4 regions of the Streptomyces sp. NPDC004647 genome follow, and region 3 is predicted to be linked to each of the others. Evidence: riboswitches for the same ligand, from Rfam matches in the RefSeq annotation. Region 3 holds a riboswitch; each other region holds the start of a gene.
The links. Region 3 has a riboswitch for cobalamin ahead of ABZW18_RS01100 (cobalamin biosynthesis protein). Riboswitches for the same ligand answer to the same signal wherever they lie in the genome.

Region 1 (3,200 bases), on a different contig from region 3:
CTTCCGTGCACTGTCATGGAACGCTCGGACGACGTGGCCGTCGTCGACCTCGGCGAACTGGGCGTGGGCCGGGTCAGGGATCGCGGAGCCGTAGGCGAACGGTACGCGGTGTCCATCCGTCCGGAGCACATGGCGTTCATCCCGGCGGTACGCGCGGAGAACAGCGCGAGCGGCCGGGTGGTGTCCTCCACCAACCTCGGCGCCACCCTCCGTCACCGCCTGCGTGCCGGAGGGCAGGACCTGATGGTCCGCGAACTCTCGGCGGGTCCGCGGGCCCCGCGCGACCTCGACGCAGACGTGTGCGTCGGGTGGGAACAGGACGAGGCCCAACTGCTCGTACTCGACTCCTGAGGGGACGCGCTCGGTCGCGGCCATGAACGAGGCGCGCCGGAGAGGCGCGCCGGGAGAGGCGGGCGGGAACCAGGATCGCCACCGGCCGAGTGACCTGGTGTGGAAGGCGGGCATAACGGCGAGGACCCGCCGGGTGCTCCCGGCGGGTCCTCGGTCGTGTCTGTCAGTCGCCTCAGCCGACGGGTGCGGCGGACGGCGGAATGACGCCTTCGCGTGACGGGCTCGGGTTGAGCACGCGTTGGGCGAGCCTGCCGAAGACAACGCCGAACGCCGTCCACAGCAGGGCCTGGATGGCCAGCGATGAGAGGCGGAAGCCCCACAGCAGGTCGGCCGGGAAGTCGGACTTGACCTCGTCGACCGCCGGCAGGAACACGAATGCGGCACCGACGGTCAGCGCGAAGACCGCGCCTGCGGCCAGAGACGCGTCCCAGGCGCCGAGCCGAGCGGCCAGGCGCCGGCCCAGCCAGATGCTGCCCAGCCCCAGCAGCATGCTGAGGACGATCATCAGTACGTACAGGATCGTCCGCTGGTCGACGGTGCCGGGATCACCGACGGCCGGCGGGTTGGCGGGGTACTTCAGGAACGGCACCAGGGAAACGGTGACGAAGGCCGCACCGGCGACCAGGGCAGCCGTGGCCCGAGGGCTGAAGCGGCCCACGCGGCCCAGCGCGAAGCAGAAGACGACGGCGGCGATACCGCCCAGGGCCACGCCGTAGACGAGGACGGCGGTGGCCAGGCCGAGAGTCGACTGCACCGGCCGGCTGACCAGTTCGACCTCGACCTCGTGCGCATGCGTGGCGGCCGCCGCCCCATGGGTGTGGTGGCCCTGTCCCTCGAGGGCGATCGCGTCCTCCACGTGCGGTTCGCCGATCAGATAGGCGAGTCCGAACGCGAGCAGCCCGGCGACGACACCTGCGATCATGCCGCGCACGAGCAGGGATCTGACGGTGATGTGGTTCATGTCTCCGCCGGATCAGTGGCAGGGAAAGCCGAGCAGGTGGCGTCCGTCGTGGACCCACTCGTGGACACCCTCGCCGGAGAACAAGGCCGTCGCGCCCTGTTCGGCACCGACGAAGTAGAGCAGAACCATCATGAGCACGCCGAAGAAGAGGGCCCAGGGCGCGATCGCCTTGAGCGGCAGAGGCGCTGTGACAGTCGTGGGCGTGGAGCTGGAAGCGGTGGTCAGAGCCACAGCGAACCTCCCTGGGGAACACGCGTCCCATTCGGTGGAGCATGCGCGACAAGGCGGGGTCTGACTCACCGGCAGCCGTACCACCCGATCCAGGGTGTTTCGGCTGCTCGGCACACAGTGGCGCGACCGTCCCGGATTCTCACCGGACTTCCGTCGCCCCGTCGCATGAACCTCCAGACCGTACCGCCCTGCGTGGGGCGCGGCCAAGCCCCCGTCGGGCGCAGCGGCGGCACTGTGACTACGATCGCTCCGCGAAATGCGCCGGATGCGCCGGAGTGCGCCGGAACGGGATGCGCCGGAGTGCGCTGGAAAGAGAGGCGGGGGGATGACCGTACGGATGACCCTGCTGGCGGCCGCAGCCGGTGCGACCCGGCGCGAGGTGCGCTTCGAGGACGACGCCCCTCTCGACGAGCGCGGCCTGCTCCGGGCGCGGCAGCAGGCCCCGTCCTTGCCCGCCGTACGGCAGACCTACGCCGCACCGTCGTTGAGATGCCGGCAGACCGCCGAGGCGATGGGGCTGACCGCGGTAACGGCTCCGGAACTCGCGGCCTGCTCGATGGGGCGGTGGCGTGGCCGGACCCTCGACGAGGTCGCCGCTCAGGAGCAGGAGGCGGTCGCGGCCTGGCTCGCCGACCCCGCTGCCGCCCCGCACGGCGGAGAATCGTTGCTCGCCCTCCGCGACCGAGTGGGGTCGTGGCTCGACTGCCGGCCGGCCGTCGAGGAGGGCCGGGTGCTGGTGGTGGCCGACCAGACCGTGATCAGGGCGGCCCTCGTACATGCGCTGGGCCTACCGCCGCAGACGTTCTGGCGACTGGACGTCGAACCGCTGGCAGCGGTGGAACTCAGCGGACGGCTCGGCCGGTGGAATCTGCGCCTGTCCCCGGCAGGGCGTTGAAACAAACCGCGGTCTCCCGGGTCGGTCAACTCAACTCGCAGTCTGTGGTGCAGGGGGCATCTGTCCCGTTCCGTACCGCACCCACCTGTCCGAGGCCTTGCTGACCGTCACCTGCCGTGCCGTGCCGTGCCGTGGTGTGCCGGGCCTGGGGCGTTGAAACGTGTCCCTGCCGTTAGCCGCGTCCGGTTCCGTGCCGAGCGCTGGATGCATTTCCCGTTCCGGGAGCAGCTCACTTCGCGCCGCTCTCAATCGTCGTACGGCCCCGGCTCGTCCGGGTGGCTAACAGTCAGATACCAGTTTTGTCTGTCTTGTTGAGGACCGTTCAGTGTCGCGTGTCACAGACAACCTCGGAGCCATGAATGGCGAGCAATGAATGTGCTAAACCCGTCTGGGGTTCGCGAGAAGGGCGGTAAGACACTGCGGGCGCAGGCTTGTTGGGGGCGGTGGCGCCCTTGACAGTGTGTGGATCATGTTGCTTACGCTGCATGGCGTCGAAGACAGGAATCACCGAATTGGCCCGGGATGTCCGGGGGCCGGGGCGGTGGGCTTGCGCGTGGAGAGGAACTTCATGAGCACATCGGCAGCTCGGATGCTTGAGCGGGTGGTGGACACGGCCCGCTATCCCCTGTCGGAGCCGGAGGGTGCGGACTGGAAGTCCGTAATTTCTCGCACCCGGCGCGCGCTGGAGACGGATGGATGCAGCGTACTGCCCAACTTCCTTCGTTCCTCCCTGAACGATGCACTACGACTCGAGTGCGCGAA
Region 2 (3,200 bases), on a different contig from region 3:
GGTGATGTCCATGGCTGGTCAGGGGTGTGGCATCCGTCAGCCGGAGCCGCTCCCCCATCCCCCTTTCCGTTCCGAACGTGCGGTTGCGTCCCTGGTCGGGCGAACCGGGCTTCGATCCTGCGGGCCCGGCCTCGCGACGGTCCCGCCAGATCCAGGATGGGCCATCCGGCACCGGGTGACCAACGGATCCGCCCGCGTCACTCTGCCGTCCTGCTGTCCCGCTGTTCCGCTGCCCCACCGTCCCGCCGTCCCGCCGTCCCGCCGTCCTGCCGTCCCGCTGTCCTGCTGTCCTGCTGTCCTGCTGTCCTGCTGTCCTGCGCCGGCAGCCCGCCGGCCGTACCCCACGTGCGCGGCCGCTCAGCCGCGAGCTGCCCGCAGCGCCGCGCCGAGCACCGCGGGCGCTTCGGCCAACGACGGTCCGTACCAGGTCAGATGGCGGCCGCTGACCAGCGCCGACGGCAGCTCGGGGAACGCCTCCGGACCGTCGTCCACGGTGAAGCGGTAGGGCTCGTCGGGGAGAACGGCGAGATCGGCCCCCGCCGCGGACAGCTCCTCGAGCGGAATGCGCGGGTAGCGGTCGGCGTGCCCGGCGTACGCATTCTCGACGCCGAGCCGGGCCAGCAAATCGCCCGCGAAGGTGTCCCGGCCGAGCACCATCCACGGCCGCCTCCAGACCGGCACGATCGCGGTCCGGCGTTCGGACGGAGCCCGTACGTCCCGCCAGGCGGCCTCCGCCTCCGCCAGCCAGCCGGGCCGGGCCAGCCCGCAGCCGTCGACCAGGACCCGCTCCAGCTCCGCGAACGCCTGCTCCAGGGTGCGGACTTCGGTGACCAGGACATCCAGCCCCGCGTCCCGCAGCGCGGCCAGATCGCCTTCCCGGTTCTCCTCCTCGTTGGCGATCACCAGGTCCGGAGCGAGGGCGACGATCGCGGGCACGTCCGGGTTCTTGGTGCCCCGGACCCGTACGACGTCGAGATCCGACGGATGGCTGCACCAGTCGGTCGCGGCGACCAGCAGCCCGGGCGCGGTGACGGCCACGGCCTCGGTGAGCGAGGGGACGAGCGAGACGACGCGCATACCGGCGACCCTACGGCGCCGGACCGGCCGGCACCCGTACGCATCCCGGCCGGCATCCCGTTCGTATTCCGAGCGGCTGATCCCGGGTCCGTGGTGCGGCGGTACGCTGGCCGTGCAGCTGGTTCGCCCCGCCCGCCAGGCGGGAGCGTCGCAAGAGGGAACCCGGTGAAAATCCGGGACTGCCCCGCAGCGGTGAGTGGGAACGACCGCCGTCATCAGCACTGGACGCCAGACGTCCGGGAAGCGACGGCCAGTAGGTGCCGTACCTCGTCATGGGGAAGGCGCGCCCGCGAGTCCGAAGACCTGCCACTGCCCGCGCCCCGGCCATGGGGTGCGGCGAACCGGGACCTCGAGGGCGGGTCGGCGGTGGCAGGGCGTCATGGGCCTGTCCCCCATCCGCCTTCCCGAGGTCGCTCAAGAACTCGCGAAGGAGAGTTCCGTGACCGATGCGAACACCGCACGCGTGCGGGCCACCCTGCACGGCTACCCGCGGCAGGGGCCCGACCGGGAACTGAAGAAGGCCGTCGAGGGCTACTGGTCCGGGCGGGCCACCGAGGACGAACTGCTGTGCACGGCAGCCGCGTTGCGCGCCGCCGCCCGGCAGGAGCTCCGGGACGCGGGCATCGACGAGATCCCCACCGGCGACTTCTCCCTCTACGACCATGTGCTGGACACCGCCTGGGCCGTCGGAGCCGTTCCGGCCCGGCACCGGGCCGCCGGGCTCGGCGAGCTGGACACGTACTTCGCCATGGCCCGCGGCACCTCGGAGGTGCCGCCGCTGGAGATGACCAAGTGGTTCGACACCAACTACCACTATCTCGTCCCCGAGTTGAGCCAGGACACCGTCTTCACCGCCGACTCGCGCAAGCAGACCGGCGAGTTCATCGAGGCCAGGGAGGAAGGGCACACCGCCCGGCCGGTGCTGCTCGGCCCGGTCAGCTTCCTGATGCTGTCCAAGCCGGGCCCGGACGCGGACGCCGGATTCGAGCCGCTGACCCTGCTGGACCGGCTGCTTCCGGTGTACGCGTCGCTGCTGGCGGATCTGGCCGAGGCAGGCGCCGGGTGGGTGCAGCTGGACGAGCCCGTACTCGTACAGGACCAGCCGGGCTCGGTACTCGGCGCCACCGCGCGCGCCTACCGCGACCTGTGCGCCGTACCCGGGCGGCCCAAGCTGCTCGTCGCCTCGTACTTCGACGCGCTCGGCGAGGCGCTGCCGGTGCTCGTCGGCTCGCCTGTCGAGGGCCTGGCCCTGGACTTCACCGGACCGGCCGCGGCGAATCTCGCCGCGCTCGCAGCCAACGGCGGACTGCCCGGCCGCCGCCTCGTCGCCGGTGTCGTCGACGGCCGCAATATCTGGGCCACCGACCTGGAGAAGGCACTGGGCACGCTCGCCACCCTCCTGGGTCTTGCCGAGCGGGTCGACCCCGCGCCCTCGTGCTCGCTGCTGCACGTACCGCTGGACGCCGCCGCCGAGCGCCACCTCGACCCTCAGGTGACCCGCTGGCTGTCCTTCGCCCGGCAGAAGACGGCCGAGATCTCGGTGCTCGCCCGCGCCCTGGACGAGGGCCGGGAGGCCGTCGCCCCGCAGTTCGCCGCGGCCCGCGCCGCGCTCGCCTCCCGCGAGGGCTCCGCCCTCACCAAGGACCCCGCCGTACGGGCCAGGAGCGCCGCCGTCACGGACGCCGACACCCGGCGCCCGCAGCCGTACGAGCGGCGGACGGCCGCCCAGCGCGCCCGGCTCGCCCTGCCGCCGCTTCCCACGACCACCATCGGCTCCTTCCCGCAGACCGCCGAACTGCGCGCCGCCCGGGCAGGGCTGCGCTCCGGGCGGCTCAGCGAGGACGGCTACCGGGAGCGGATCGCCCAGGAGATCCGGGATGTGATCGGCTTCCAGGAGAAGGCCGGCCTGGACGTACTGGTGCACGGCGAACCCGAACGCAACGACATGGTGCAGTACTTCGCCGAGCAGTTGGACGGCTTCCTGGCCACCCGGCACGGCTGGGTCCAGTCCTACGGCACCCGCTACGTCCGGCCCCCGGTCCTCGCCGGGGACGTGTCCCGGCCCGCGCCCATGACGGTGGACTGGATCCGCTACGCCCAGTCCCTGACGGAGCGTCCGGTCA
Region 3 (3,200 bases):
GGATCGCCCGGAACCGGGACGAGAAGGACACCGCCAAGGGCTACCGCGCCGGGCAGATCGCCTCGGCTGCACTGGTCTCGCTGGCCCACGGCACCAACGACGCGCAGAAGACCATGGGTGTGATCACCCTGGCTCTCATCTCCGGCGGCGTGGTCGCCCCACAGGCCGACCCTCCGACGTGGGTGATCGTCTCGGCCGCCGTGGCCATCGCGCTCGGTACGTACCTGGGCGGCTGGCGGATCATCCGCACCATGGGCAGGGGCCTCACCGACATCCAGCCGCCGCAGGGCTTCGCCGCCCAGACCGGCGCCGCGACCGTCATCCTCGCCTCCTCGCACCTCGGCTTCGCGCTCTCCACCACCCAGGTCTGCTCCGGCTCGGTCATGGGCTCCGGCCTGGGCCGCAAGGGCGGGTTGGTCCGCTGGTCCACGGCCGGCCGCATGGTCGCCGCGTGGGGGCTCACCTTGCCTGCCGCCGGTCTTGTCGCGGCGGCCGCCGCACTGCTGGCGGGCCTGGGCAATTGGGGCGTCGCCGCCGTCGCGGTCCTCGCGCTCGCCGCGTGCGGCACGATCTGGTGGTTCGCCCGCCGCAATGCGGTGGACCACACCAACGTCAATGAGGACGGGACCGCGGAGCCGGTCGGCGTCATCACGGCCGGCCTTCGGACCGTCGCCCCGCCGCAGTCCCGCGGCGCCGCGCACTCCGCCGGCTCCGCGCCCGCTTCCACCGCCGAGGCCGAGCCCGCTGCCCTCGCCGGCGACACGGCCGACCCGCACCAGCCCGCCACCGTCAAGGCCACGGCCTAGCCCAGGCCTGAGTCCGGATAAGGAAAGCAACCGCCATGGACATCGACTGGGCAGCACTCGGCCAGGTCTTCGGCGTCAGCCTCGTGGTGACCGTCGGGATCGTGGGCCTGTTCACCCTTGGGATCGTCGGCATCTCCCGCAAGCAGCAGGGCCTGCCGCAGCCGGACGGCACGGCGGCCGTGGCCGCGACCGCCGGCGCCACATCGCTCGCGCGCACCGGGGCGTACGCCTGCTTCGGGCTGTGCGTTGCCGCCGTCGCCTACGGGATCCATCTGATCGTCGCCTGACCGCGGGACGTCCCACCGCACCACGGGGCCGGAGTGCCGAACGGCGCTCCGGCCCCGCGGTGCTGTTGGACCACCGGCCGCCCGGACGGCCCGGCGTCGGTCACTGACCGAGCCGACTTTTCGATTCTTCGATCAGCACTTTCCGGCTCGGAGCCGACTCGACGCGGCGATCCGGCCCGTGTGTGGGCCTTCGCACACTCTCCCGTCGCAGGTCAAAGGCAAGTTGACGGGCTCCCCGGGGCGTGGTGGACTGCCGGAGCCAAACGGCGGCAGGAGAGGAAGCCGGTGCGAATCCGGCGCGGTCCCGCCACTGTCACCGGGGAGCGCTCCCCCACCCGAGAAGTCACGGCCCGTACAGACGGGTTGGAAGGCCGGGGGATGCGCCGATCCGGGAGCCAGGAGACTCTCACCGCCGGCTACGTCGAACCAGGGCGCGGACCCTGAGTGAGGACATGTCGCCATGCCCGGCCGCCGCCGTACACCCCATCCGTCCCCAGGGCATGTTTCAGGAGCCCCCTCCGGCCCACGATGCTCCTCCGCCATCCGTACGGGTGATGGGGCTGCCCCCGGGTCCGGGCGGACGGTGCGCAGGGTGGACCATGCACCCGTGCCACCCCGCCGAGGCGTGACGGCGATCTGATCCGATGCGTACCGATCACGCCTTCGCGTGCGGTGCCGCCCTCGGCTTCGCCGGCGACCTCGTCGCGGGCGATCCGCGGCGCGGGCACCCCGTGGCCGCCTTCGGACGGGCCGCGGCGGCCGTGGAGCGCCGGCTGTGGCGCGACCACCGCGGATCCGGCGCGCTGCACACCGCGCTGTGCGTGGGCGGCGCGGTGGCCGTGGCGGCCGGACTGACCCGCGCCGTACGCCACTCCCCCGCCGCCGTCGTATCGCTGACCGCCGCCGCCACGTGGGCCGTACTGGGGGGCGCGTCGCTGGGCCGTGAGGCGCGCGCCGTGGGAAGTGCGCTGTCCGCCGGGGACGTCGAGGTGGCCCGGGAGCGGCTGCCGCACCTGTGCGGCCGGGACCCGTACGCCCTGGACGAGCAGCAGATCGCGCGCGCCGTCGTGGAGTCCGTCGCCGAGAACACCTCGGACGCGGTGGTGGGTGCGCTGGTCTGGGGCGGCGTCGCGGGCGTGCCGGGCCTGGTCGGCTTCCGCGCGGTCAACACCCTCGACGCGATGGTCGGTCACCGGTCGCCGCGCCACCTGCGCTTCGGCTGGGCCGCGGCCCGGCTCGACGACGTACTGGGCTTCCCCGGCTCACGGCTCACCGCCGCCCTCACGGTGCTGGCCGGGCCGGATCCGCGCGGCTCCTGGCGTGTACTGCGCCGCGACGCGCGCAAGCACCCCAGCCCGAACGCCGGACCGGTCGAATCGGCATTCGCCGGCGCGCTCGGAGTCCGGCTCGGCGGCACCCTCGCGTACGCGGGCCGGACCGAACACCGGCCCGTACTCGGCGCGGAGAACCGGCCGGTGGCCTCAGCGGACATCGACCGTGCGGTGCGGCTGTCGCAGCGCGTCGGCGCGGCCGCACTGGGCGTCTGCCTGGCCGGACGCCTGCTGTGCGGCGCACTGAGCGCGCGGCGGGCGCGGCGTACGGCGTGGGGCGGCGCCGCTGCCGTACGGGACCCGGGTGCCCGGCTCGTTCCGGGCGCAGGGAAGGGGAAGCGATGAGTGGCACGAGAGGCGGAAGCCGCCCCGGTGGCGGGCTGTTGGTCGCCGGCACCACCTCGGACGCGGGGAAGAGTGTGGTCACTGCGGGCATCTGCCGGTGGCTCGCCCGCAAGGGCATCTCCGTCGCACCGTTCAAGGCCCAGAACATGTCGCTGAATTCGTTTGTGACGCGCGAGGGCGCGGAGATCGGCCGGGCGCAGGCCATGCAGGCGGCGGCCGCGCGGATCGAGCCGACGGCGCTGATGAATCCCGTGCTGCTCAAGCCGGGCGGCGACCGCAGCAGTCAGGTCGTGCTGCTGGGCAAGCCGGTCGGTGAGATGAGCGCTCGCGGGTACTTCGGGGAAGTCGTGGCCCCGGGGAAGGCGCCGTCGGCCGCGGCGGCCGGGCGGGCGGAGCCGTACGCGAGCCGCCAGGAGGAGCTGCTCGGGACC
Region 4 (3,200 bases), on a different contig from region 3:
AGCGCTCCGCCAGGACGGGCTCCGCGACGGCGTCCGGGAAGTGGTCCGGGTGCAGAACTCCGCGCGAGGCACGGGTGGAGGACCAGGCCGGGTGCGGCCCGTGCCGCTCGGCCAGGTCGCAGGAGGCCTCGTACGCCGCCAGCATGATGCGCTCGGCGATCCGCGTGGAGAGCAGGGTCGCCTCGGGGGAGTCGAAGGGCAGCTTCAGCTGGAAGAAGACGTCCTGGAGGCCCATGACGCCGAGGCCGACGGGCCGCCACCGCCCGTTCGACGCCGATGCCTGAGGCGTCGGGTAGAAGTTGACGTCCACGACACGGTCGAGGAAGGTCACGGCGGTACGGACGGTGGCGTCCAGCCGCTCCCAGTCCATCTCGCCGTCGGGGCCGAGGTGCGCGCCGAGGTTGACCGAGCCCAGGTTGCAGACGGCCGTCTCGCCGTCGTCCGTCACCTCCAGGATCTCGGTGCAGAGATTGGAGGAGTGGATGACCTTGCCGGGTTCGGCCGTCTGGTTGGCGGTCCGGTTGGCGGCGTCCTTGAAGGTCATCCAGCCGTTGCCGGTCTGCGCGAGGGTGCGCATCATCCGGGCGTAGAGCTGGCGGGCCGGGACCCGCTTGTGCGCCAGGCCCGCGGCCTCCGCCTCGCGGTACGCGCTGTCGAACTCCTCGCCCCACAGGTCGACGAGGTCGGGCACGTCCACCGGGGAGAACAGCGACCACTCGGCGTCGGCCTCCACGCGGCGCATGAACTCGTCCGGGATCCAGTGCGCGAGATTGAGGTTGTGGGTGCGGCGCGCGTCCTCACCGGTGTTGTCGCGCAGCTCCAGGAACTCCTCCAGGTCCGCGTGCCAGGTCTCCAGGTAGACACAGGCCGCGCCCTTGCGCCGGCCGCCCTGGTTGACCGCGGCGACCGAGGCGTCGAGGGTGCGCAGGAACGGCACGATCCCGTTGGAGTGCCCGTTCGTGCCGCGGATGAGGGAGCCGCGGGACCGCACGCGGCTGTACGGCAGACCGATGCCGCCCGCGTGCTTCGACAGCCGCGCGACCTGGTGGTAGCGGTCGTAGATCGAGTCCAGCTCGTCGAGCGGCGAGTCCAGCAGATAGCAGGAGGACATCTGCGGGTGCCGGGTGCCGGAGTTGAAGAGCGTGGGGGAGCTGGGGAGGTATTCCAGCCGGCTCATCAGCCGGTAGAGCGCGGTGACCTCGCCGACCGCACGGTCCGGGCCCGCCGCCGGATCGAGCGAGGTCTCGGCGAGTCCGCAGGCCACTCGCAGCATGAAGTGCTGCGGGGTCTCGATGACCTGACGGGTGATGGGGTGGCGCAGCAGGTACCGGCTGTAGAGGGTGCGCAGGCCGAAGTAGCCGAAGCGGTCGTCGGCGCCGTCGGCGATGGCGACCTCGACCAGCGTGTCGAGCCGGGCGGCGTGCAGCCGTACGAACTCCGCGGTGCCGTCGGCGATCAGACCTTCGCGGTGGCCGACCTCGACCGAGGCGGTGAAGCAGTCCGCGCCCTGACCGGCCGCCTCGTCGGCGATGGCGCGGGTGAGCAGCCGCGCCGCGAGCCGGGAGTACTCGGGGTCCTCCGAGATCAGACCGGCGGCGGCCTCGGTCGCCAGTTCCCGCAACTCGGCCTCGTCGGAACCCGCGTGGCGGCCGCGGAGCGCGGCTGCGGCGACCCTGCCCGCGTCGGTCGCGGGCAGATCGGCGGTGAGGTCGGTCAGGGTACGCAGCAGCGCGGTGCCGGGGCCGTCGGTGACGGTGCTGTCCACGACCGCGGCGGAATCCGTGGCGGATTCGGGTGACACAGGCTCCGTGTCTGCCGCAAGCGGTGCGGGCGCGATGGTCACGTGGTGCTCTCCCTCGCTCGGCTGGGGCCGCGAGGGGTGCTCGACGGGCGCATGCGGGCGTACCGCACCCAGGGCAGGGCAAGCACACCGCGCAGCGTCCACCGGCCCAACCCGCGAGGCCCGGACGATTGGTCGCCCGGCTCGGTCGAGCAGGGCAGGCTGCCGGCAGGTCATCGGACTAGGAAGCACGCGAACATGCGCACTTCATACCGTTGCGGGACAGTTCCGGATTCGCACCGGATTCCCCTGCGTGGACAGCGAGCACGAGCATACATCTTGTGTTGCCGACCGCGTGCAACACCACATGTAGTGTCGTGACTTCGGGGGTGCGGTTTGCAGGGGAACACTTGTGGTACAGGTGGCAGGCCGCCGCAGCACGGGGAAGCGGGCGCCTTGCACGGTCAGGATTTCCTTTCGGGATGTCTGCGCGGGCCGGTCGGCCGGTGCTTCACGGCCTTGACTGCCGTACGCGTGCCCGAACGATGCCGGCGCCCGGCCCCCGTGCGGGCGGGTGCGCACGGGGAGCGGAACGGACAGCGGGCCGCCGCCCCGGTCCTGGGGCGGCGGCCCGCTTCCATCCGTACCGCGTGCGGCGTATCGCGTGCCGCTCAGCAGCAGCGGAAGCCGTCGCGCGGATCGGCCTCCCGCGCATCGGTGCGCTGCCGCTCGAAGTCCCGCCGGGTCAGCACCTTTGCCTCCGGGTCGCAGGTCCGCGCATGGGCGACGTACCGGTCGTACGCAGCCTCGCCCGACGCCTCGCGCCAGAACCAGCGGATCCGCGAGACGGCCCTCCGTACGGTCCGGGCGCGCCCGGCCCTTACGGTCCCGGCACTCACACCGGCCCCCCGGAGACGGGAGCGGAGTCGGAGTCCGGGGTGTCGTCCTTCCGGATCCCGCCCTCGCTGCCGACCCCGGCCGCGACCAGTTCGGCCTTCTCCTCCTGCGTGGGGATGAGCCCGGCCGGGGCGACCAGCTTCGACTCGACGTAAGGCGTCTCCTTGAGCTGTGTGGCCTCCGGGTTGCGGACCGCCTTGATGCACACCCGCGTGGCGTCCGCGATCACCACGACGATCAGGATCGCGAACAGCGCCGCCAGGACGCCGTCGACCGTGGTGTTGGTGACCACGGTGTGCATCTCGTCCATGTTCTTCGCGGGCGGCAGCACCTTCCCGGCATCGATCCCGGCCTGGGCCGCGTCACGCTGAGCGAAGAAGCCCACCCGCGGGTCTTCGGAGAAGACCTTCTGCCAGCTCGCGGTGAGCGTGACGGCCGCGTCCCAGGCCAGCGGAACCGCCGTCACCCAGGCCCACTTGAGCCGCCCGGACTTGACGAGCAGGGTGGTGCACACCGCGAGCGC

Region 1: it holds a riboswitch for cobalamin, as region 3 does, so the genes downstream of both, ABZW18_RS22130 (CbtB-domain containing protein) here and ABZW18_RS01100 (cobalamin biosynthesis protein) in region 3, are expected to answer to the same signal.
Region 2: it holds a riboswitch for cobalamin, as region 3 does, so the genes downstream of both, metE (5-methyltetrahydropteroyltriglutamate--homocysteine S-methyltransferase) here and ABZW18_RS01100 (cobalamin biosynthesis protein) in region 3, are expected to answer to the same signal.
Region 4: it holds a riboswitch for cobalamin, as region 3 does, so the genes downstream of both, ABZW18_RS24120 (ribonucleoside-diphosphate reductase subunit alpha) here and ABZW18_RS01100 (cobalamin biosynthesis protein) in region 3, are expected to answer to the same signal.

Annotation. Positions count from the first base shown of each region.
Region 1 is NZ_JBEXKU010000050.1:48,910-52,109, reverse strand. Features, by position in the region: gene ABZW18_RS22140 (ABC transporter ATP-binding protein) at 1-351, shown strand, start outside; gene ABZW18_RS22135 (CbtA family protein) at 524-1,312, opposite strand; gene ABZW18_RS22130 (CbtB-domain containing protein) at 1,325-1,492, opposite strand; cobalamin riboswitch at 1,578-1,733, opposite strand; gene ABZW18_RS22125 (histidine phosphatase family protein) at 1,869-2,438, shown strand; gene ABZW18_RS22120 (arpA protein) at 3,007-3,200, shown strand, end outside.
Region 2 is NZ_JBEXKU010000026.1:70,938-74,137, reverse strand. Features, by position in the region: gene ABZW18_RS14285 (HhH-GPD-type base excision DNA repair protein) at 1-12, opposite strand, end outside; gene ABZW18_RS14280 (helical backbone metal receptor) at 358-1,077, opposite strand; cobalamin riboswitch at 1,230-1,382, shown strand; gene metE (5-methyltetrahydropteroyltriglutamate--homocysteine S-methyltransferase) at 1,517-3,200, shown strand, end outside.
Region 3 is NZ_JBEXKU010000002.1:47,676-50,875, forward strand. Features, by position in the region: gene ABZW18_RS01090 (inorganic phosphate transporter) at 1-806, shown strand, start outside; gene ABZW18_RS01095 (hypothetical protein) at 842-1,093, shown strand; cobalamin riboswitch at 1,368-1,499, shown strand; gene ABZW18_RS01100 (cobalamin biosynthesis protein) at 1,738-2,769, shown strand; gene ABZW18_RS01105 (cobyric acid synthase) at 2,766-3,200, shown strand, end outside.
Region 4 is NZ_JBEXKU010000059.1:20,825-24,024, forward strand. Features, by position in the region: gene ABZW18_RS24120 (ribonucleoside-diphosphate reductase subunit alpha) at 1-1,801, opposite strand, end outside; cobalamin riboswitch at 1,990-2,127, opposite strand; gene ABZW18_RS24125 (YbdD/YjiX family protein) at 2,452-2,679, opposite strand; gene ABZW18_RS24130 (carbon starvation CstA family protein) at 2,676-3,200, opposite strand, start outside.